2 regions of the Deinococcus budaensis genome follow, and region 2 is predicted to be linked to the other one. Evidence: riboswitches for the same ligand, from Rfam matches in the RefSeq annotation. Region 2 holds a riboswitch; the other holds the start of a gene.
The links. Region 2 has a riboswitch for S-adenosylmethionine ahead of HNQ09_RS13780 (aminotransferase class V-fold PLP-dependent enzyme). Riboswitches for the same ligand answer to the same signal wherever they lie in the genome.

Region 1 (11,181 bases), on a different contig from region 2:
GCGTCTCCAGCAGCGAGAGCAGAATCAGGTCGAGGTTGCCGCGCAGCAGGTCGGGGTTCATGGGGGCCTCCGGTGACAGGGTGGGCCGTGAGCCGCGCGGCGTCCCGTGCGGTCGCTGGCCCGGCAAACGAGCCTGGCAAAGCTTTGCCTGACTACATAGTTTGCCTGGGTAGAGAGTTTGTCAAGCCCAGTCTGTCTGGGTATTCGGAGGCTGCGCCCGGGTTCTGGGGCAAGGAAGCCGCGGCGAACGCCCCCCACCGTCTGCCATGCTGGCCCATGCGGCCCTGGATGGTCACAACCCCGCCGGTCGAGCGGTCACAGGAAGTGCTCAACGCTTTGCACGCCGTGCTGGAGACGAAAGACCCGGCGCGGTGGCGGGCGGGCGCGCCGCGCTGGCTCCTGCTGGACGGGCTGGCGGGAAAAGGCCACCTGCTGCACGGCTCGTCGCGGGGCGATCTGAGCGCGTTCGCCCCGCGCACGCCCCACGACCTCAGCCCGGATGAGTTCAGCAAACGCACGGGCGTCTTTGCGGCTTCGGACGGCCTGTGGGCGATGATGTACGCCCTGCGCGACCGCTCCCGCGCGGCGCGGATGCTGAATATGGCGCTCCAGGTGCAGCAGCCGGGCGGGGAGTGGTCCTCCATGCGCTATTTCCTGTCGCTGGCGCCGCGTGACCCGGCGGTCACGGACGGGCGCTCGCTGCTCTCGCCCGGCTTCGTCTACGTGCTGCCGCGCGCAGGCTTCGAGCAGATGCCGCCTTACGACTGGCCGGGTCTGGGCACGGTGCGCGAGCCGCACTGGGTCAGTCCGGACGGGGTACGGCCCTTGCTGTGCGTGCCGGTCACGCCTGCCGACTTTCCGCTGCCGGTCAGGCGACATGACGCGGCGCGGGTGGATGCGCTGTGCGCGGCAGACCCCTGGGGCTTTCCGTGGCTGAGCGAGAATGGGGCGTGACCACCCACCCACACCTGCACACGCTGCTCTCGCTGACCGCCGCCGACGCGCTGGGAGCGGCAACCGAGTTCAAGACGCCGGAGGCGATCCGTGCCCAGTACGGCGCAGAGTTCCGCGACTACCAGCCGGGCAGCGTGTTCGGCTTTGCTCCTGGCGAGGGCACCGACGACAGCCAGATGACGGTGGCGACCCTGCTGGGCTACGCGCGGGGTGGGGGGCTGGAGGGTGTCCTCGCCGCGCTGCGCGAGTGGCTGGGGGCCGGGCCGCCCGACGTGGGCAGCCTGACCCGCGCGGCGCTGTCCCACGGCAGGCTGGACGGGGGCGCGCGGGCCTGGACGCAGAGCGGCCACCAGAGCGCCGGGAATGGCGGCCTGATGCGGGTGGCCGCCGTATGGATCGCGGGCTTCCGGGAGGGGGACCTGGCGCGCGAGTCGGCCACGGTCACGGCCCTGACGCACACGGACCCGCGCTGCGTGGCCGCCAGCGTCTTTCTGACCGCCTTTCTGGAGGCGCTGGCGGGCGGCCTGCCCTACCGCCCCGCCGCCGAGGCCGCCCTGGGGGTGATGGACGGCCTCGACAGCCGCGCGGTGCTGGTCGAGGCCGGGCTGCTGGGGCTGGACACCCGCGCCGCGCACGACGCCTTCCGTGCCGGGGACCGCGCGGCCCACACCCAGGTGCGCGCCCGCGTCCGCGCCGCACTGGACGGCCACGTCACCTCGCAAAGCGGCTTTGTGCTCGACACGCTGGAGGCGGCGGTCGCCCACGCGCGGGCCGAGACCTGGCAGGCGGGCGTGGAGCGGGCCGTGCTGGGCGGCGACGACAGCGACACGGTGGCCTGCGTGGTGGGCGCCGTCGTGGGGGCGCGCGGGCTGGCGCTTCCGGCGCACCTGCTCCCGCCCCTGCGCCTGGGCCACAGCTGGCCGGGCTGGGAGCGCGGTTGGCGCTGCGTGGAACGTTTTCCGGCGCTGGTCGAGGGGGCGCGTGCGCGGGCCTGAGCTGGGGGTGCCGGAGCTGACCGCGCCGCAGTTCCTCGAAGTGATCCGGCGCAACCCGGTCAACGCGGCGATTCTGGACCGGCTCCCCGCGCTGGGGGCGCCGCAGGCCCACCTCGTCGCGGGGGCGCTGTTTCAGACGGTCTGGAACGTGCGCAGCGGGCGGCCCCCGGGAGAGGGCATCCGCGACTACGACCTGTTCTACTGGGACGCCGACCCCAGCTACGAGGCCGAGGACGCCGTGATTCGCCGCGCCGCCCTGCTCTTCGGGGACCTGGACGTCCGCATCGAAGTCCGCAACCAGGCCCGCGTTCACCTGTGGTTTCCCCAGAAACACGGGGTCACGCGCCCGCCGATCCGCAGCGCCCGCGAGGGCATCCGGCAGTTTCTGGTCGAATGCACCTGCGTCGGGGTGGACGCACGGGGCGAGCTGTACGCCCCCTGCGGGCTGGCCGACCTGGCCGCCGGAATCCTGCGGCCCAACGGGCACAACCATACGCCGGGCCTCTACGCCGCCAAGGTCGCGGACTACCGCGCCCGCTGGCCCTGGCTGCGGGAGGGCAGGGGCAGCCCGCAGGAGGAACCGTCACGCCCTCCGGCACCCTGAGTCGCCCCGGCTGTCCGGGCACCGCCCGGGGAAACGCGCGCCTGCTCTAAGCTGTCCCCAAAGGAGCGTTCCCATGACCCTGGACACCCCCCACCCCGGCAAGACCGCCAGCGACTCCGCCGAGCGGACCTACGCGACCGTCAATCCCTACACCGGCGAGACCCTGCGCGAGTTTCCTGCCCTGGATTCGGCGGAGGTGATTCCCACCGTCGAGCGCGCCCATCAGGCTTACCTCGCGTGGCGCGAGCGGCCGGTGGCCGAGCGGGCGGCGGTCGTGCGCCGGGCGGGGGAGCTGATGCTCGAGCGCACCGACGAGCTGGCCGCGCTGATCACCCTGGAGATGGGCAAGCTGCGGCGCGAGGCGCGCGGCGAGGTGGCCCTGGCCGCCAGCATCCTGGCGTACTACGGGGAGCAGGGGCCGGGCTTTCTGGAGCCGGAAGCCCTGCCCGTCGAGCGGGGCGAGGCGGCGGTGGTTCACGCGCCGCTGGGCGTGCTGCTGGGCATCCAGCCCTGGAACTTCCCGCTGTACCAGGTCGCGCGCTTCGCGGGGCCGAATCTGGTGGTGGGCAACACGGTGCTGCTCAAGCACGCCGAGATCTGCCCGCAGTCGGCGCTGGCGCTGGAGACGCTGTTCCGCGACGCCGGAGCGCCCGAGGGCGTCTACACCAACCTGTTTCTGAAGATCAGCGACGTGGAGACGGTGATCGCCCACCCGGCGGTGCAGGGCGTGTCCCTCACCGGCAGCGAGCGGGCGGGGGCCAGCGTGGCCGAGATCGCGGGCCGCCACCTGAAAAAGTGCGTGCTGGAACTGGGCGGCAGCGATCCCTTTATCGTCCTCGACGCGCCGGACCTGGACCGCACGGTCAAGGCGGCGGCGGCCGGGCGGCTGGGCAACACCGGACAAAGCTGCATCGCGGCCAAGCGGCTGATGGTGGTGGACGGGCTGTACGACGCCTTTGTCGAGAAGCTGGGGCAGGCATTTGCCGCGCTGCATCCCGGCGACCCCGCCGACCCCGCCACCCGCCTGGGGCCGCTGTCCTCGGAGCGGGCCGCGCGGGACCTGCACGCCCAGGTGCAGGACGCTGTTCAGCAGGGCGCCACCGTGGTCACGGGCGGCGGGCGGCCCGACTTGCCCGGCGCCTTCGTGGACGCGACGGTGCTCACCGGGGTCCGGCCCGGCATGCGCGCCTACTCGGAAGAGCTGTTCGGCCCAGTCGCGGTCGTCTACCGGGTCGCGGACGAAGACGAGGCGGTGGCGCTCGCCAACGCGTCCGCCTACGGCCTGGGGGGCGCGGTGTTTTGCAGCGATCCCGAGCGGGCGCGGCGGGTGGCCGACCGGCTCGACAGCGGCATGGTCTGGATCAACCACCCCACCTCCTCGCAGGCGGACCTCCCCTTCGGCGGAGTCAAGAACTCCGGCTACGGGCGCGAGCTGTCGCGGATGGGCATGTTCGAGTTCACCAACCGCAAGCTGGTGCGGACCCTCCCGGCGGGTGGGGGCGTGGGCCGGGTCGCGGGCTGAGCGGGGCGGCAGGGCAGCAGGAGGCCGGGGAGGCTTAGCTTGAGCCTCCCCGGCCTCCTGCCGCGTCCTGCCCTCAGAAGGCCGGAACGACCGCCCCGCCGTACTTCTTCAGCAGGAAGGCCTTGACCTCCGGACTCTGGAGCGCCCGCACCAGCTTGAGGTAGTCGGGATTTTTCAGGGTGGCGGGCCGGGCCACGAGCAGGTTGGCGTAGGGGCTGCGGCGGTCTTCGAGCAGCAGGGCGTCCCTTTGGGGGTTCAGGCCCGCGTCGAGCGCGTAGTTGGTGTTGATGACGGCGGCGTCCACGTCGCCCAGCGCGCGCGGGAGCTGCGCGGCTTCCAGCTCGCGGAACTTCAGGCGCTTGACGTTGCTGGTGATGTCCAGCACGGTCGCCTGCACCCCCGCGCCCTTCTTGAGGCGAATCAGGCCCGAGCGCTCCAGCAACTTCAGGGCGCGGCCGCTGTTGCTGGGGTCGTTGGGGAGGGCGATGGTGGCCCCGGTCTTCAGGCTCTTCAGGCTGGTCACCCGGCGGCTGTAGACCCCGATGGGTTCGACGTGGATCTTGGCCCCGGGCACCAGCCCCAGGGGGCGGTTCTTCTGGAAGCCCGTCAGGTACGGCAGGTGCTGAAAGAAGTTCACGTCAATGCTGCCGTCGGCCAGGGCCAGGTTGGGCTGCACGTAGTCCGAGAACTCGCGCACGACCAGATTCACCCCCTGCTTGGCCAGGGCGGGCTTGACGAAATTCAGGATCTCGGCGTGGGGCACCGGGGTCGCGCCGACGCGCAGGGTTCCGGCCGAGGCGCCGGAGCTGAGACCGAAGGAGGCCAGAGCGAGGGCGGCGAGGGGCAGGGCAGTCAGGGGGGCAGTGGGGCGCATGGCAGTCTCCAGGGGCGTGAGAGATCGGGACCGGGCGGGCAGGGCCGCCGGGCAGAGGAAGGGCAACAGCTTCAGCGGTGGTCGGCGCGGCGGGCGGCGCGGTCACCGAGCCACTGCACGCCCTGCACGAGCAGGAGCAGCACGGCGACGGTGGCGAGCATCACGCCCGTCTCGAAGCGCTGGTAGCCGTAGCGGATGGCGAGGTCGCCCAGGCCGCCGCCGCCGACCGCTCCGGCCATCGCGCTGAAGCCGATCACGCTGACCAGCAGCACCGTGAAGCTGTGCAGCAGCGCGGGACGGGCTTCGGGCAGCAGCACCTTGCCGACGATCTGGGCGGTGGTGGTCCCCAGCGCGCGGGCGGCTTCGGCCACGCCGGAGGGCACGTCGCGCAGCGCCCCGTCCACCAGCCGGGCCACGAAGGGGATCGCGGCGACCGTCAGCGGCACCGTGGCGGCCGCCGGGCCGATGCTGGTCCCGGTCACCAGCCGGGTGAAGGGGATCAGCAGCACCAGCAGGATGATGAAAGGCAGGCTGCGGCCCACGTTCACCAAGGCGTCCAGCAGGCGGTGCAGCGCCCGGTTCGGCTTCAGACCGCCGGGGCGGGTCAGCGTCAGGGCCACCCCCAGCGCCGTGCCCAGCAGCTGGGCGATCAGGGCGGCGGGCAGCACCATCAGGACCGTTTCCAGGGTGGCTTGCCCCAGCAGCGGCAGCAGCACATCCGGCGTCATGCGCCCACCCCGGCGGGGCGGCGGGCCAGAGAGGCGGTGAGGTCGGGGGTGCTTGCCGGAAGCGTCAGCCAGGCGTCCACCCCCTGAGGGTGAGGCTCGGCCTGCACCAGCCGGGCGCCCAGCGCGGCCAGGGCACCCAGGGTGGAGGCGTCCAGGCCCGGCAGGGTCACGCGGCGCAGCGTCTCGCCGGGAGCCAGCGTCACCTGCGGGCGGTGCGCCTCCAGCAGGGCGCGGGTGACCGGGTGCCCCGGCGCGGCGAGCACCGGGCGCGTCTCGCCGCTCTCGACGAGCTGCCCGGCGTCCAGCACGGCGACGTGGGTGCAGGCGGCGCGGACGACCTCCAGCTGGTGGGTGACGACCACCAGGGTCAGGTCGCGTTCGCGCTGCAATTCGGTCAGCAGGGCCAGGATTCCGGCGCTCGTCTCGGGGTCCAGGGCACTGGTGGCCTCGTCCGCCAGCAGGAGGTCGGGGTCCAGCGCCAGGGCGCGGGCGATGCCGACCCGCTGTTTCTGGCCGCCCGAGAGCTGCGCCGGGTAGCGCCCCGCCAGGTCGGCCAACCCCACCTGCGCGAGCAGGTCGCGCGCGCGGGCCTCGCGGCGGACGCGCGGCACCCCGGCGAGTTCCAGCGGCAGGGTCACGTTGCCCAGGGCGGTGCGCTGCGCGAGCAGGTTGAACTGCTGAAACACCAGCCCGGTGCGCGCCTGCCGCGCCCGGCGTTCCGGCGCGCCCAGCGCGGCGAGGTCCTGGCCCTGCACCCGCACGCGGCCCGCGTCGGGCGTGTCCAGACCGCTGACGAGCCGGACCAGCGTGCTTTTGCCCGCGCCGCTGCGGCCGATGATGCCGGTGCGGCTGCCGCGCGGCACCGTGAGGGTCAGCTCGCGCAGCGCCGGGGCGGGCTGGCCGGGGTAGGTCTTGCTCACCGCCTCGAAGGCGAGGGCGGGAGGAGAAAAAATAGGGGCGGGGGAAGCGGTCATGAACAGTCCTCCGGGCGAGGAGCCGGAGGGGGCCATGACAGCCGAGACGAAACGTCCCCCTCCTGGGCGAAAACCGGAGAAGGGGGACGCCCAAGCGTGACAGACCCTTCCCTTATCGTTCCCGACGCGTGGGTGGGGCCATCGTTGGCGCGTGCGGGCTGGCGGAGCACCGAATGCCGTGATGAGGGCCGGTTGCTGCGGCGATGTTCGGGCCAGATCCCTACGCCGCTCTGGATAAAGGTGGCTCCCTGAGAGCCGACGCGCAGGCTACGGGAGGGCGGGCAGAGGTGTCAACCGCGACCGTGCCGGGTTGTCTGAGCAGGGACCCGCGGCGCGGCGGCTCAGGCCAGCCGCACCCGGCCCGCGTGCGCTGCGATCTGCCCGGCCGTCCACAGCGTCTCGCGCACATGCTCCAGCAGCCCGTCGGCCACCGTGCGGCCGTCGAGCCGCAGGGCGAGGTCCCCCGGCCGCAGCGCCCGCGCCGCCTCCTGCTCCCAGGCGGCCAGCCGGGTCAGGCCCGCGTCGTCGGGGGGCGGCGGCGTGCCCGTGACCCCCGCCACGGCGGTCCACAGCGTCCGCTTGCGCGCGGTCAGGCCCGCGACAAGGGCGGCGATGCGCGGCGGCGGCTGACCGTCGGCCAGCGCCAGCGCGGCGCGCACACTGTAGTGCGGTCCCTCGTGCGCCTCGCCCAGCAGCCGGGCGAGGTCGGCGGGCGTCAGGGTCAGGGGGGTCGGCACCGCGCTCACCGCACCAGACGGAAGCTGTCGCCGTCACGGGTCAGGCGGCCCGAGTCCAGCATCCGCCGGGTCACGGCCCGCCCCTGCTCGTCGGAGAGGGGCGAGTCGGCGCGCAGGTCCTCGAGGGTAAAGCGCCCGCCCCGGCGGTAGGCCAGCCGCAGCACCATCCTTTCTTGCACGTCCCCCGCCCCCACCCGCCCGGCCCGCGAGCCGAACAGGCGCCAGACCAGCGCGCCTACCAGCAGGCCGATCAGGGCAGCGACCGGCAGCATCCGCAGGGCGAACGCGGGGTCGGCGATCTGCGCCCCCAGCGCGGCGAGGCTCTGGTGGGCGGCTTCCAGCGTGGCCGCGTCCGCGCCGCCCGCCGCGAGGTCGCGCACGTCGCCGCGCTCGCGCAGGTAGCGCATCACGCCCGCCGTGTCGCCCCGCACATAAAAGGCGCTGTAGGCGATCAGAAGTGCCCCCAGACCCGAGACGGCGGTGACGAGGAGGCGCGGCGCGTTCATGGGGCCATGGTAGCGGGAGGCTGCCCCGCACACGGCGCCTCAGGCGACAGTGCGGGACGATGCTGCCCATGGGCAGGGCCAGAGAACGCAACGGGGGCCAGGCGATGCGGGAGCCGCCCGCGTTACCCTGCCCGCATGACTCTCTTCAGGCTGGACGGCAAACGCGCCCTGGTAACGGGCGGCAGCAAGGGCATCGGGCTGGCGGCGGCGACCGCCCTCGCGGAGCTGGGGGCCGAGATCACGCTCGCAGCGCGCGGCGAGGCGGCGCTGCGGGACGCGGCGCGGACCCTGGGCGCCCGCGCGGTCGTCGCGGACGTGGGCACCCTGGCAGGCGTGCAGGCGGCGGTCGAGGCCGCCGGAGAGGTGGACATCCTGGTGAGCAACGCGGGCGGGCCGCCTCCTGCGCTGCCCAGCGAGGTGGACGAGGAAGGCTGGCGCCGGGGCTTCGAGACGACCTTTCTCTCCACCGTGCGGCTGGCCGCCGCCGTGCTGCCGGGTATGCGGGGGCGCGGCTGGGGCCGCATCATCGCGGTGACCAGCCTGACGGTGGGGCGGCCTGCGCTGACCCTGCCCGTCAGCAACGCCATGCGCGCCGCCGTGACCAACCACCTGCGGACCCTGGCGCTGGAGGTCGCCGCCGACGGGGTGACCTGCAACACCGTCGCCCCCGGCTACACCGCCACCGACCGCCTCCAGGCGCTGCACGCCGACCCCGCCGAGGCCGCCCGGCTGCGTGGGCGCATCCCCGCGCGGCGCTTCGGGGACCCCGGCGAGGTGGGCGCGGCGGCCGCCTTTCTCGCCACCCGCGAGGCCGGGTACATCACCGGGCAGGAGGTGCTGGTGGACGGCGGCTGGAGCATCTGAGGGCAGGCGCGCCCCGGGACGGCGGCGGGAAAGGCCACGCACAGGCGGCCTTCCCTGGGGAGGGTGAGCGCCTAGAGCGCGAGCAGCTTGGCCAGGTTGCCGTCGTCGGTCAGGCCGCCCGGGAAGAACCCGCCCTTGGTCGCGCCGGGAGCCAGGAAAACGATGTTGCCCACCTGACGGGGCGTGCGGCTGAAGGCGACGCCGCCCGCGTCGGTGGGGACGATATTGGCGTGGCGGGTCAATACGCCGGGGTTCTGGGCATTGGCCGTGAGGCCCTGGTCGCGGTCGTCGGAGCCGTCCACCGAGTCGCGCAGGTTGCTGATCGCCTGCACGATCTGCTCGACCGTCAGGCCCGCGGCGGCCACCTCGGCGCGGCGCTGGTACAGCAGCGTGCGGACCGCGCCCGCGTGGTACGCCTCGGCCGCCAGGATTCCGGCCGCGTTTTCCAGGTTGCCGCCCGCCTTGTCGTCCACGAGCAGCCGCGCGGCGCCCTTGTAGGCCGTCACGCCCACGTCCTCGAAGATGAAGGCGCCGTGCAAGAAGAACAGCTCGTTCGCGTAGGGGTTGAAGCCCTTGATCGCGCCCCCCGACGCCGCCTGCCCCGCCGCGTCGAAGGCCGGGCCGAGGTCAAGCTGGGGCTGGGCGACGGCGGCACCTTTCAGCGTGGCGCGGATCACCTTGACGTGGGCCAACTCGTCGTCGGCGATTTCCTCGGCCATGGCGCGCACGTTGGCGCTCAGGCCGGAGATGCCCACGCCGTTCGTGGCGCCCGTGAACCCGGCGGGGAGCGTCACGCGGGCGCTGCTGCCGCCCACCGCGTCGAGTTCGCCCAGGCGGCCCACGGCGGCCAGGTAGAAGGCGGCTTCCAGGTATTCCAGGTTCAGCGCGAAGTTGAAAATCGCGGCGTCGAGGTTCACCTTGCCCGGCTGCGTGGCGATCACGCTGGTGCAGCCGGAGAGGACGGCACCCGCGCCCAGCATGCCTGCCATGCCCAGGAACTTGCGGCGGGTGCTGATGCCCGGGGTGTCGGTGCGGTGCGTGTCGTTGCTCATGTGTCCTCCGGTGGACGGGAGTGGGAAAAAAGGGGGGAGGGCCGCCGAAAGGCACAAGCGACCGGCGGGACAGGCCCCGTGCGGCCAGTCCGGGCGTCTTGTTCCTTCGCAGAGTGGGTATCCGGCCGCGCCCCGCTTGGATCAGCGCCGCCACCGTGGGTGAAGGACACATGAAGAGGCCGGGCGGCCCCAGCCCCCTCCGTGCGCCGCCCTGCGCGCCTGCGAAGCCTAGATCTGCTGGACGAACAGCGGCTGGGTGGTGGGCTGCGGGCTGCCGCCGGGCGGCTCGACACTCACGGCGACCGTAGCCCCGGCGGGCAGCGTGACCAGCAGGCCGCCTTCCCCGAAGGTGCCCAGCGAGACGGGCGTCTGGCCCTGGAGCTGCCACAGCTGGTAGGTGCGGCCCGGCGGCAGTGGGCGGGTGAGCCGCACGTAGACCCCGCCATCCGGCAGGCGCACCAGCGTGCCCAGCGTCTCGCCGTTCACCTCGATGGCCCGCTGAACCGCGCCGGGCTGCCCCGCGTAGCGCGCAGCGGGGTCGGCGTCCGGGCGCGAGAACAGCGCGAAGGCGAGGGCCAGAGCGGCCACCAGCCCCAGCACGGCGGGCAGGCGCCAGGCGGGGCGGCGGGGCGCGGGGGGGGTCGGCGGCGGGGCGGAGGACGCCGCAGCGGGCGGCGGGGTCGGCTGTATCCGGGCCGGGCCAGCCGCCTCTTCGGCCTGAACGCGGGCGAGCAGGCGCGCCCCGGCATCCAGCGGCACCTCCACCCCGCCGAGATCGAGGTCCTCGGCCAGCAGGCTCAGGGCGTCCAGATCGGCGCGCAGGTCGGCGCGCAGGGCCGGGTCGGCGTCCAGCGCGGCCTCGACCTGCGCCGCCTCGGCCGCCGGGAGCTGACCCAGGGCGTAGGCGAGGAGCTGATCACGGTCGGGCTTCATGGCTGCTCCCCTCCTTTCGGGGCGTCCGGCGGGCCGGGCCGGGCGGGCGCGGTCCCGGTGGGCGTGCCCAGCGCCCCGCGCATCCGGTCCAGCGCCGCGCGCAGCCGGGATTTTACGGTGCCCAGCGGCAATCCGGTCAAGGCCGCCAGTTCGGCGTGCGAGTGGCCCCGGTAGTAGGCCAGCTCGATCAGCTCGCGCTGCGCGGGGTCCAGCACCTGCAAGGCGCGGCCCACCAGCAGCCGGTCGGTGGGGTCCGCAGCGGGGGTGGGCTGGTCCCAGTCGCCAAGCTCCAGGGCCGTGGCGGGGCGGTCACGCAGCTGCTGCAAGAAGCGGTGGTGCGCGATGCTGACCAGCCAGGTCTTGGCGCGCGCGCGGGAGGGATCAAAGCGCGCCGCGTGCCGCCAGGCATTCATGAAGGCGTCTTGCACGCAGCCCTCC
Region 2 (11,181 bases):
GCAGTTCCGGCGCAGCAAGAAGATCTACGTGGACGCGACCAGCCCGGTCAAGCAGCAGAAGGCGCTGATGAAGGCGCAGCAAAAGCAAAAGGGCGGAGGCGTGGGCGGCGCCCTGGTCGCCACCCTGGGAACCCTGGCCTTCAAGGCCCTCAACGACAAGGTGCTGACGCCCAAACTCGAGGAGATCGCCAACAACATGCTCGACCGCGCGGGCCAGCAGCCTGGGCAGTCCGGAGCGCCCCAGGGCGGCGCAGCCAGACCCCAGTCGCCCGCCGCCCGCCGCCCGGCCCCCAGCGGCGGGGGGGGCGCGGCCAGCTTCCTCAAACGTCCGGAGGGCGGCGCAGCCCAGACGGCCGGCACCCCGGCCAGCCCCCCAGCCTCTACGGCAGGCGCCCAGGCAGGCCAGATTCAGGGCTACGGCGAGCAGAGCCGTGATACCGCCGCGCCCAGCCACCCCGGCGAGCTGCCCACGCGCCCCAGCACGGTGGAGGCCAAGGCCCAGGGCACGCCCATCGCCCCCCAGGAAAAGGTCAATCCTAACCTGCGCTGACCGGCTTCCACCCCTGTTCACAGCCTGCCCGCAAAGGTGGGCTGTTTTTTGATACGGGCAAATCAAGTCTGCTAGCCTGCCCCCATGACGGCCACCCGCAGCACCCGCCAGCGCGACGTGATCGCCCGCGTCCTCGACGGCGCCGAGGGGCCTCTGGCGGTGGGCGACGTGCTGACGCGCGCGCAAAGTGACCTGCCGGGGCTGGGGGTGGCGACCGTGTACCGCACCCTCAAGCTGCTGACCGAACAGGGGCGCATTCACCCGGTGACCCTTGACGGCGAGACGCGGTATGAACCCAGCGGACGCGGTCACCACCACCATTTCTCGTGTACGGCGTGCGGACGGGTCTTCACGCTGCACACCTGCCCGGTCGCCCTGCCGCGCGGCACGGTGTACCCGGGCGGCTTCATCGTGGAAGCGCACGAGGTCACGCTCTACGGCCGCTGTCCGGCGTGCGCGGCGCCGCAGGCTTCCGGTCAGGGCGAAGGCCGCAGGGAAGGTTGACTGCCCCCCGCCTCGCGCTCAGGACGGCGAGGCCCCCGAGACGGTCAGGCCGTCAGACAGCACCACCCCTCCGCCCCCGAACTCAAGGAGGCTCCCCGCCCAGGTCAAGGGGTCAGCTTCGCCAGCAGACGGCGCAGCAGCTGGGCATTGACGCCCGCCTCCGCGTAGGGGTTGAGGTCGGGCGCGGCGGCGACGCGGCGGGCCAGGGCCAGACCGCCGGGCACCATGAACCCGTAGCGGTTCAGGGCGTGGTTGGGGGGACCGTCCGGGGCAGCGAAGCGGGCGCGGGCCAGCAGCAGGTCAGCCCGCTCTTCCAGGCTCGTCCTGGCCCGGTCGAGCATCCCGCGCTGCGAGACGGTCAGGGCCGCGCGCACCCCCTCGAGCGCGCGCCCCGCCGCCAGCGGCCCCAGCGTCGGCCGGGCAGCCAGGTCGCCCAGCATCTCCCGGAGTTCGGCCCGGGCGCCGGTGGCGGGGGCAAACGTGCCGCGCTCCAGCAGGTCGGCCAGCAGCCGCAGCGTGACCAGCAGGTCCAGGGTTGGCCGGGCCTGCCCGAGCTGGGCGGGCGTGTGGGCAGAGGGACGGGACAGCGGGGGCCGGGGCGGGTCGCTCATGCGGGGGGAGGAGGCCGCGCCTGCCAGGCCGAGGGTCAGGCAGGCGAGCAGCAGGGCGCGGGTCATGACCCAGCGTACCGGGCCAGGGTGACAACAGGCTGACACGCCTCGCAGAAGGTTGCGCTTGAAGGGGGCGAAAGAGAGGGAGCAGACGGCGGCGGCCCCTCCCACATTGGACAGGGCCATGGTCACGCCGAGCGCAAGCGAACCCCCTCAACACGTCGTGGAGGACGCCCCCTGCTTCACCCTGCGCCGCAGCTTGGCAGGTCAGGGTGATGGGTCTTCTGTCAAACACGCTATGGGCGGAGGAGCTGCCACAGCGCGCCGCTCCCCCGCTGCCCGTGTCCTGGCTCAGGGAGCCGTGCGCAGGCGCCGCTGCCGGGCCGTCTCCTCGGGCATGATCCAGGCGCCGGGTTTGGCGAGGTGGTCACGGCTGACGCGCGGCTTCTGGCCCGCCGTCTGGGTCGACAGGGTGCCCAGGCGCTCGTACCACTTGTAGGGCTGCACCTCGACGCCCGCCGCGAGGGCCGCGTCGAGGACCGCACGGTAGCCCTGGTGCCCCAGCCGGGCGGCTTCCAGGTAGTCGAGCGCGCTGTACCTCGCCTTAGCCTGCACGAACAGGCTGTCGGCGCTCTGGGCGGCGGCCGAGACGCCACCGGCCTTACCCGCGCGGCGGGTCAGTTCCAGGATCGCGTTGGCGTTGTTGAGGTACGCGGCCGTCAGGTAGCGGTACTGGCTGTCGAGGTTGAACTGCCCGAAGCCGCGCGACAGGTCGTTGTACGACATGATCGTGGCGCTCTGGTCGCCCGTATTCGTGAAGTAGAACTGGCCGTCCGGCCCGTAGGAGATGTCCTGCTCGCTGTCGTAGCCGTCGTGCGGGTGCGAGAGGCTGAGGTGGTGGCCGATCTCGTGGACGGTGGTGTCGGTAAAGCCGTACCCGAAGTCGATCAGGTCGGGCGTCAGGAAAGAGTACACGAAGCTCTGGGTGCCGGTCTCGCCGTCGTCATAGGCGATGCCCAGCAGGCCCGGCTGGGTGTTCTCGTTGTCGTTGAAGGCGTAGATCGGCAGCAGGTACTTGTTCGCCGCCGCCGACTTGTACTCCTCGCGCAGCTCGTTGAGGCTGTACTGAAACAGGCGCTCGCCGCTGAAGTCCGCGAAGTTGGGCGAGCAGATGTCGTCCAGTTCCACCGGGAAAAAGCACTTGTACACGTCGGCGAGGTCGCCGTCGAGGGCCGTCTGCTTGACGGTGGTGCTGAACTTGGCGAACGGCTGGAGGACCGAGACGCGCTCCTGCATCAGACCAACGTTCAGGAGCTTGGTGGGGTCGGCGGCCCCCTCACCCTGCTCGACATGGACGCTAAGTTCGATCTCCTCGGGCATCCGGGGCGGCGTCAGGGCCACCCGGTAGATCGGGCTGGGCGTGAACAGGAAGTTCAGCGCCGTGTAGCGCACCACCCGCGCGAGGTCGGGGCTGACCTTGCGGTACACGCCGTTGCTGGCCCGGCGGGTACCGTACTGCCAGATGGGCGGCATGCGGTAGTCCTCGATGCCGTCGCCGTTGAGGTCCGGGTAGGTCACGTCCCAGGCGTCCGTCCAGGGGTCGGGGTTGGCCGAGAGGTCGTAGAACCACACGCGCTGCGCGGGCGCACTCGCCCGGACGCTGCCGCCCCAGGCGATCAGGCGGCGGCTGGCGCGGTCTCCGAACTTCACGAAATCGGGGTCTGTGGGAAGGACATCGGTATCGGTCGCCCCGGCCCGGGTGTACGAATGGAATTTGAAGTCCGGGCGTCCGTACCAGTTCACCAGATAGACCGTGTACTCGCCGGGCTTGACCCCCACCCGCGCCACGTTGTCGGCCAGCCAGTTCTCGGTGAGGTTGCCGTCAATCTCGTAGTTCCCCGTGATCGGACGGTCGATCAGGGGCGAGGGCGTGGTGCAGGCATCGTCGGGGACCTGCACGTCCTTGCCGGTTTCGGGATCCTTGACCGTCTTGTACTGGCAGTTGAAGTACTTCTGGAAGACGGTGAGCGGCTTTTCCGTCCCGTTCGACCCGATGAACCTGAAAAAGTCGTCCTCGAACGCCTGGTCGGCGAAGACGTAGTTGTATTGATAGTCAAAGGCGTTGCCGGTGAACTCCTTGGAGCCGTAGGCGCTGGGAATCCGCGCGATGGTGTCGTATGACTTCGGCAGAATCTCGCTGAAGTCGCGGGTGTTCACGTCGCGCGCCGTGGCGACTTGCCCCGGCGAGGTCTGGCGGTAGCCCACGAAGACCACGTTGACCTTCAGCGCCGCGCGGATGGTGTCCTGCTCGCCGGGCTTGAGGGCCGACAGGCGCCCGAACTCCGTCGGGGTGCCGCCCGGCGGGGTGTGCGGCGCGGGACCCCCTCCACAGGCCGCCAGAAGGGAAAGGCTGAGGAGTGCGGTGGCGGCGGTGGTGCGTGGCTTCATGCTGCCTCCTGGGTCGCGCAAACCCGGTTGGGGTGTCTTGTCAGAAAAGTGTAAGGCTTCGGGAGGGGCAGGTGTGCCGCGCGTGAGGAGCGGCGCCGGGCCACACCCCGGCTTGACCCCTTCCGGGGCGCCGCGCTACGCTCTTTCCCAGCTCCCGCGTGGAGCGCACCCATATCCAGAGCGCCCGAGAGACCTGGCTCGTTGACGGCGCGGCAACCGGACCCCATCGCGTCACGGTGCCAAGGCCAGCCCGGCGCGGTGTCAACGATGACCGCCGCGCACGGGACCGATCAGGGAAGGTCACGCGGACGGTACAGCCCCGCCCCTTCTCGACATTCCGAGAGGGGGCGCCGCTTTTTTTTCAGGCGCGTCCCCACAGGCCAGACGAACTTTTTTTTCCTGTGAGGAGGGCCTTCCTGTGGCCGACCACCAGCACCTGCCCCAACCGTTCCACTTCGACACCCTTCAGGTTCACGCCGGGCAGCGCCCCGACCCCGCGACGGGCGCGCAGGCCGTGCCCATCTACGCGACGAACTCCTACGTGTTCGAGTCCCCCGAGCACGCCGCCGACCTGTTCGGGCTGCGGGCGTTCGGGAACATCTACAGCCGGATCCAGAACCCCACGACCGCCGTGCTGGAGGAGCGGGTGGCGGCGCTGGAGGGCGGCGTGGGCGCGCTGGCAGTGGCGAGCGGGCACGCGGCGCAGTTTCTGGCGATCACCAACGTGGCGCAGGCCGGAGACAACATCGTCTCGACGCCCAACCTGTACGGCGGCACGGTCAACCAGTTCCGGGTGACCCTGCGGCGGCTGGGAATCGAGGTGCGCTTCACCAGCAAGGACGAGCGCCCGGAGGAGTTCGCGGCCCTGATCGACGACCGCACCCGCGCGGTCTACCTGGAGACCATCGGCAACCCGGCGCTGAACATCCCCGATTTCGGGGCCATCGCGGCGGCCGCGCACGCGCGCGGGGTCGCGGTCTTCGTGGACAACACCTTCGGGGCGGGCGGGTACTACTGCCAGCCGCTGAAGCACGGCGCGGACGTGGTGCTGCACTCCGCGAGCAAGTGGATCGGCGGGCACGGCAACGGCATCGGCGGGATCATCGTGGACGGCGGCGCCTTTGACTGGGGCAACGGGCGCTATCCCCTGTTCACCGAACCCAGCCCGAGCTACCACGGCCTGAACTTCTGGGAGGCGTTCGGCCAGGGCAACGCGCTGGGGCTGCCCAACGTCGCCTTTGTCACCCGCGCCCGCACCGAGGGGCTGCGCGACCTGGGGCCGACGCTGGCGCCGCAGCAGGCGTGGCAGTTCCTGCAAGGGCTGGAGACCCTCTCGCTGCGCGGCGAGCGGCACGCGCAAAATGCTTTGAGCCTGGCCTCGTGGCTCAGCGCCCACCCCGACGTCTCGCGGGTGACCTACCCCGGCCTCTCCAACCACCCGCACTACGACCGGGCGCAGACGTACCTGCCGCGCGGGGCGGGCGCGGTGCTGACCTTCGAGCTGCGGGGCGGCCGGGCGGCGGGCGAGGCCTTCATCCGCTCGGTGCGGCTGGCGCAGCACGTCGCCAACGTGGGCGACACCCGCACGCTGGTGATTCACCCGGCGAGCACCACCCACTCGCAGCTCGACGAGCTGACGCAGGCGGCGGCGGGCGTGACGCCGGGGCTGGTGCGGGTCTCGGTGGGGATCGAGCATATCGGGGACCTGAAGGAAGACTTCGCGCAGGCGCTGGCGACGGCCCTGGTGGGCGCGGAGGGGGCGTGACCGCCGTGACGGCCCGGCCCGCCCCGGCGCCCCTGCCCCCACAGACGCAGGGGTGGCCCCAGCCCCAGACCGCGCGCCTCTTCCGCGACTCGCCCCTGCTGCTGGACGGCGGGCAGGCCGTCACGGACCTGCGGGTGGCCTACCACACCTACGGCACGCCGCAGGAGCACGCGGTGCTGGTGCTGCACGCGCTGACGGGAACCAGCGCCCTGCACGAGTGGTGGCCGGACTTCCTGGGCGAGGGGCGCCCGTTCGATCCCGCGCGCGACTTTATCGTCTGCGCGAACGTGCTGGGCGGCTGCGCGGGCAGCAGCGGCCCGGCGGAGCTGCCGCAACTGAACGGCGAGGACGCGCCCCTGACCCTGCCCGACCTCGCGCGGGTGGGCCGGGCGCTGCTGGAGCAGCTCGGCGTGCGGCGGGTGACGGTCGTGGGCGCCAGCATGGGCGGAATGCTGGCCTACGCCTGGCTGCTGGAGTGCCCCGATCTGGTGGACCGGGCGGTGATCGTCGGCGCCCCGGCCCGCCACTCGCCCTGGGCCATCGGGCTGAACACGGCGGCGCGCAGCGCGATCCGCGCGGCGCCCGGCGGCGAGGGCCTCAAGGTCGCCCGGCAGCTCGCCATGCTCAGCTACCGCAGCCCCGAGAGCTTCGCGCGGACCCAGCCCGGCTGGGGCGCCCGGCGGCCCGGCGTGCCTGCCATCACGACCTACCTGGAGCACCAGGGCGAGAAGCTGGCCTCCCGCTTCTGCGAGCGCTCCTACCTGGCGCTGACCGCCGCGATGGACCGCTTTCAGCCGGGCGACGCCGAACTGCGCGGCATCCGGGTGCCGGTGCTGGTGGTGGGCATCTCCAGCGACGTGCTGTATCCGGCCAGCGAGGTCGGGGCTTACGCCGCCCTGCTGCCCCGGGGACAGTACCGCGAGTTGGAGAGCGTCCACGGCCACGACGCCTTCCTGATCGATTCGCAGGCGCTGCCGGAGTGGGTGGACGGATTTCTGCATCCCTGAAGCGGGCGGGGCAGGCTGTGGGGTGAGCTGGAGCCGCTCCACGGCCTTTTTCTTGGCACCTTTCTTGGCAACGTGCTTTCTTGGCACCTTTCTTGGCAACGTGCGGCGGCGGCGCAGGGGTGTCCGCCCGGCAAGTCCCTCGCCTCCCCGTGAGCGAGTCTCGCGGTCTGGCTGAAGCTGTCTTCAAGGTTCTCACACGGCTCCTCCACGCTTCAGGGGAATGCTGGCGGCACTCCGCCCCCCGCCTGCCTTCCGTCCATGCCTGTTCGCCTGGAGCCAGCCTGATGACCGTGTCCATGTTCTTTCAACTGATCGAAGGAGCCGGGCTGCTGCTGCTGGCTCTTTATCTTGGGTACTCGCTGTGCGCGCTGCTGGCGCGGCCCGGACGGCCCGCCGAGCGGGAGGCGCCGCTGGCCCTGACCTTCCTGATTCCGGCGCTGAACGAGGCGCAGGTGATCGCGGCGACCCTGCACAACCTGCGGGCGGCCGATCCCGGTGCCCGGCTGGTGGTCATCGACGACGGCAGCGACGACGACACGGCGGGGCAGGTGGCGGCGCTGGCAGCGCAGGACCCGGGCGTCTTGCTTTTGCGCCGCTGCCTGCCCGAGGCCCGCAGCGGCAAGGGCGAGGCGCTCAACTGGGGGGTGCGGGAGCTGCTGCGGCGCGGGCTGCTGCCGCCCACGCCGCTGGACGAGCAGGTGCTGGTCGTCTTCGACGCGGACGGGCGGCTCGACCCCGGCCTGCTGGCCGAGGCGCGGCGGGCCTTTGCCGACCCCGACGTGATCGCCGCGCAGGCCCGCATCCGGGTGCGGCAGGGCGCGGCGCGGGAGGCCGGGTGGCGCGGTCTGCTGGGCAAACTGCTGCTGCTGCAACAGGACCTGGAGTTCTACGTGGTGCGCCATATCCAGCTGCTGCGCCAGCGGGTGCAGACGGTCGGGCTGGGAGGCAACGGGCAGTTCATGCGCCTGAGTTACCTCGCCGCGCAGCTGGACGCCGGGCGCGCCCCCTGGCCCCCGGTGCTGCTGGAGGACTTCGCCAGCGGGCTGGAGGTACGGCTGTCCAGCCCCCGGCACCGCCTGGTGTTTCTGGAATCGGGGGTCAGCCAGCAGGGCCTCACCGACCTGCGGCGCTTTCTGCGCCAGCGGGCGCGCTGGACGCACGGCAACCTGCAATGCGCGCCCGCGCTGGGCCGGGTCTGGCGCGCGCCGATGCGGCTGGGGGCGCGGCTGGACCTCACCTACTTTCTGGCGCAGCCGTGGCTGAACCTCGTCACGCTGGCGCTGGGGCTGTATTACCCGGCGCGGGCCGTGCAGCGGCTGCTGGCAGGCGAGGTGAACTGGGCGCTCACGCTGACGCTGCTGGCGCTCAACCTCTGCCTGCCGCTGGCCTGGGTGCTGCTCTACAGCCGCGAGAACGGCCTGACGCCCCGCCGGGCGGCCTTTGCCGCCGTGGGGATGCCGGTGTATATGCTGATCATGATGCTGAGCGTGCCGCTGGCCTTTCACAACTTCCTGCGCGGCCAGCACAGCTGGGCCAAGACCCTGCGCCATGCCGAGGCCTGACGCGGGCACGGCACCGGGCGGGGTGGCCGCGCCGCATCCCAGGCGCCATAGTGAGGCCCAGAAGCGGGCACATCCCGCCTGCCGAGGTAAGCCTTGACGAACTTTTTCACCGTACTGGACGCACTTGGTCTCGCTCTCTTGTGCTTTTACAGCCTTCAGATGCTGCTGGCAGCGCTGCTGCCCCGGCCCCGCCGCCCGCACGCCGCCGACCCGGACGTGCGCTTTACCTTTCTGATTCCGGCGCTCAACGAGGCGCAGGTGATCGCGGCGACGGTGCGAAACCTGCGCCTCGTCTCGCCGGATGGCCGGGTGGCCGTGATCGACGACGGCAGCGACGACGAGACGGCGGCGCAGGTGCAGGCGCTGGCCGCCTCGGACCCCGGCGTGCTGCTGCTGCGCCGCCGCTTTCCGGACGCCCGCCAGGGCAAGGGCCGGGCGCTGAACTGGGCGGTCACCCGGCTGCTGCGGGACCTGCGCGCCGGGGGAGCCGACCTGCGGCGCGAGGTCTTCGCGGTGATCGACGCCGACGGGCGCATCGGGCCGGAATTGCTCGACGAAGCCCGGCATGCCCTGGGCGACCCGCAGGTGATGGGCGCGCAGGCCCGGGTGCGGATTCGCCAGTCGGTCGGTCGCCTGCGGCCGGGCAACGTGATCGGGCGGATGCTGGAGCAGCAGCAGGACGTGGAATTCTTCATCACCCGCCACCTTCAGGGGCTGCGCTCGCGCTGGCACACCGCCGCGCTGTGCGGCAACGGGCAGTTCATGCGGGCCAGCTACGTGGCCGAGCAGCTGGGGCGGGGCGTGGACCCCTGGCCCGACGTGTTGCTGGAGGACTTCGCCAGCGGCCTGGAAATCCGGCTGGCGCAGCCGGGGCACCGCCTCGCCTTTTTGGAACGCGCGGTTACCCAGCAGGGCCTGCCCGACCTGCGGCGCTTCTCGCGCCAGCGCGCCCGCTGGACCCAGGGCACCCTGCAATGCCTGCCGTACCTGGGGCGGCTGTGGACCACCCGCGTGCCGCTGCTGGCGCGGCTGGATTTCAGCTACTTCATCCTCAGCCCCTGGCTGAACGTGGTGCTGGTGCTGACGCTGCTGACCCAGCCGCTGCGCTGGGCGACCGGAACGCACGGCCTGCTGCTGGAACCGGCAGTCGGCCTGGGCCTCAGCCTGCTGAACGCTGGGCTACAGCTCAACTGGCTGGTGCGCTACCAGCTCGAAAACCGCATGAGCCTGGGCCGGGTGCTGTTCACCGCCGCCAGTTTTCCGGTGTACGGCTTCGCGCTGTTCCTGAGCCTGCCGCTCGCCTTCAAAAACCACTTCAGCGGTCGCCGCACCTGGGACAAGTCCGCCCGCCACGCCGAGGGGGGAAGTCCCCTGGCCCCCGAAGTGCCCCTGCCGCCCCCCCCCCGGCCCGAAGCGCAGTACATGTCGGGCACGTCGGGCGACTGAGCCACAGGCACCGAAAGCAGGAGCGGCACCGGGAAGAGGCCTGGTGCCGCTTTGCCGCTGCGCCCCACCGCCTATTCCACCGCCTCGCCGCGCTGGAGCCGCACCGCCCGGACCAGATTCTGGTACATCAGGGCGCTGGTGAGGGGGCCGACGCCGCCCGGTACCGGCGTCTGCGCGTGGACGGGAAGACCGGGCAGCGCGTCTCCCACAACGCCCTCGCCTCCCTCCGGGACGTTGATGCCCGCGTCGATCACGACGTGGCGGGCGTGGACGTGCTCAGGTCCCAACAGGCCCGGGTGGCCCACGGCCACGACCACCGCGTCCTGGGGGGCCAGCACCCCGGCGAGGTCACGGGTGTGCTCGTTGCAGAGCGTCACGGTCACGCCCCGGTTGTTCAGCATGAAGGTCAGGGGCCGCCCCACCGTGCGCCCCGGCCCGATCACGGCCACCCGCACGCCGCGCAGGTCGTCGCCCAGCACCTGCCGCAGCAAAAAGCGCACGCTGCGGGGCGTGGGGGGCAACAGCGCCTCGGCCTCCCGGCCCGCCGCGATCAAAGCCAGGTTGGCGGGCGTCAGGCCCTCCACGTCCTTGCGGGGCGCCACGCACAGCAGCGCGGCGTCGGCGTCCAGGCCCGGCGCGAGCGGCAGTTCCAGCACGGTGCCGTGAACGCCGGGGTCTTCCGACAGGTCGCGCAAGGCCGCGTGCAGCGCCTGCTGGGTGGCCTTCGGCCCCAGGTCGCGCACGCTGAAGCGCACGCCCAGCCGCTCGGCCTGGCGCGCCTTGCTGTGAACGTAGACGCGGGAGGCTTCGTCGTCCGAGGCGAGCACGCTGACCAGATGGGGCGCGAAGTCCCACCCCTTCAGCGCCGCCCGCACCCCTCGCGTGACCTCCGCCGCGAGCGGTTTGCCGAGCAGCTCGCGCGGGGCGGCCCGGTCCTCTTCCCGTCTCCCCTCCTGGGCCGCCATCTCAGTGCCGGAAGTGCCGCGAGCCGGTGAAGACCATGCTCAGGCCGAGTTCGTCCGCCGCCGCGATCACCTCGGGGTCGCGTTTGGCGCCGCCGGGTTGAAGCACCGCCGTCACGCCCGCGCCCGCCGCGAGCCGCACCACGTCGTCGAAGGGGAAAAAGGCCTCGGAGGCGAGCACGGCCCCGTGTGCCCGCTCGCCCGCGTTCGCCACCGAGCGCTCGGCGGCCCAGATGCGGCTGACCGCCCCCGCGCCCACGCCGACCGTGACGCCCGCGCGGGCCAGCACGACCGCGTTGCTGCGCGCGTGCTTGACGACCGCCCAG

Region 1: another riboswitch for S-adenosylmethionine. It lies ahead of HNQ09_RS05195 (ATP-binding cassette domain-containing protein); the one in region 2 lies ahead of HNQ09_RS13780 (aminotransferase class V-fold PLP-dependent enzyme).

Annotation. Positions count from the first base shown of each region.
Region 1 covers NZ_JACHFN010000003.1:60,225-71,405, forward strand. Annotated here, with positions in the region: gene HNQ09_RS05160 (PadR family transcriptional regulator) at 1-61, opposite strand, end outside; gene HNQ09_RS05165 (hypothetical protein) at 289-954, shown strand; gene HNQ09_RS05170 (ADP-ribosylglycohydrolase family protein) at 951-1,949, shown strand; gene HNQ09_RS05175 (nucleotidyltransferase family protein) at 1,936-2,553, shown strand; gene HNQ09_RS05180 (NAD-dependent succinate-semialdehyde dehydrogenase) at 2,627-4,075, shown strand; gene HNQ09_RS05185 (MetQ/NlpA family ABC transporter substrate-binding protein) at 4,149-4,949, opposite strand; gene HNQ09_RS05190 (methionine ABC transporter permease) at 5,021-5,677, opposite strand; gene HNQ09_RS05195 (ATP-binding cassette domain-containing protein) at 5,674-6,651, opposite strand; SAM riboswitch class I at 6,761-6,892, opposite strand; gene HNQ09_RS05200 (hypothetical protein) at 6,993-7,388, opposite strand; gene HNQ09_RS05205 (hypothetical protein) at 7,394-7,894, opposite strand; gene HNQ09_RS05210 (SDR family oxidoreductase) at 8,030-8,758, shown strand; gene HNQ09_RS05215 (ferritin-like domain-containing protein) at 8,830-9,810, opposite strand; gene HNQ09_RS05220 (anti-sigma factor) at 10,039-10,743, opposite strand; gene HNQ09_RS05225 (RNA polymerase sigma factor) at 10,740-11,181, opposite strand, start outside.
Region 2 covers NZ_JACHFN010000011.1:53,644-64,824, forward strand. Annotated here, with positions in the region: gene HNQ09_RS13760 (hypothetical protein) at 1-550, shown strand, start outside; gene HNQ09_RS13765 (Fur family transcriptional regulator) at 635-1,054, shown strand; gene HNQ09_RS13770 (hypothetical protein) at 1,159-1,731, opposite strand; gene HNQ09_RS13775 (zinc metalloprotease) at 2,017-4,113, opposite strand; SAM riboswitch class I at 4,282-4,387, shown strand; gene HNQ09_RS13780 (aminotransferase class V-fold PLP-dependent enzyme) at 4,532-5,878, shown strand; gene HNQ09_RS13785 (alpha/beta fold hydrolase) at 5,875-6,885, shown strand; gene HNQ09_RS13790 (glycosyltransferase) at 7,170-8,447, shown strand; gene HNQ09_RS13795 (glycosyltransferase) at 8,607-9,893, shown strand; gene HNQ09_RS13800 (bifunctional 5,10-methylenetetrahydrofolate dehydrogenase/5,10-methenyltetrahydrofolate cyclohydrolase) at 9,965-10,858, opposite strand; gene purH (bifunctional phosphoribosylaminoimidazolecarboxamide formyltransferase/IMP cyclohydrolase) at 10,860-11,181, opposite strand, start outside.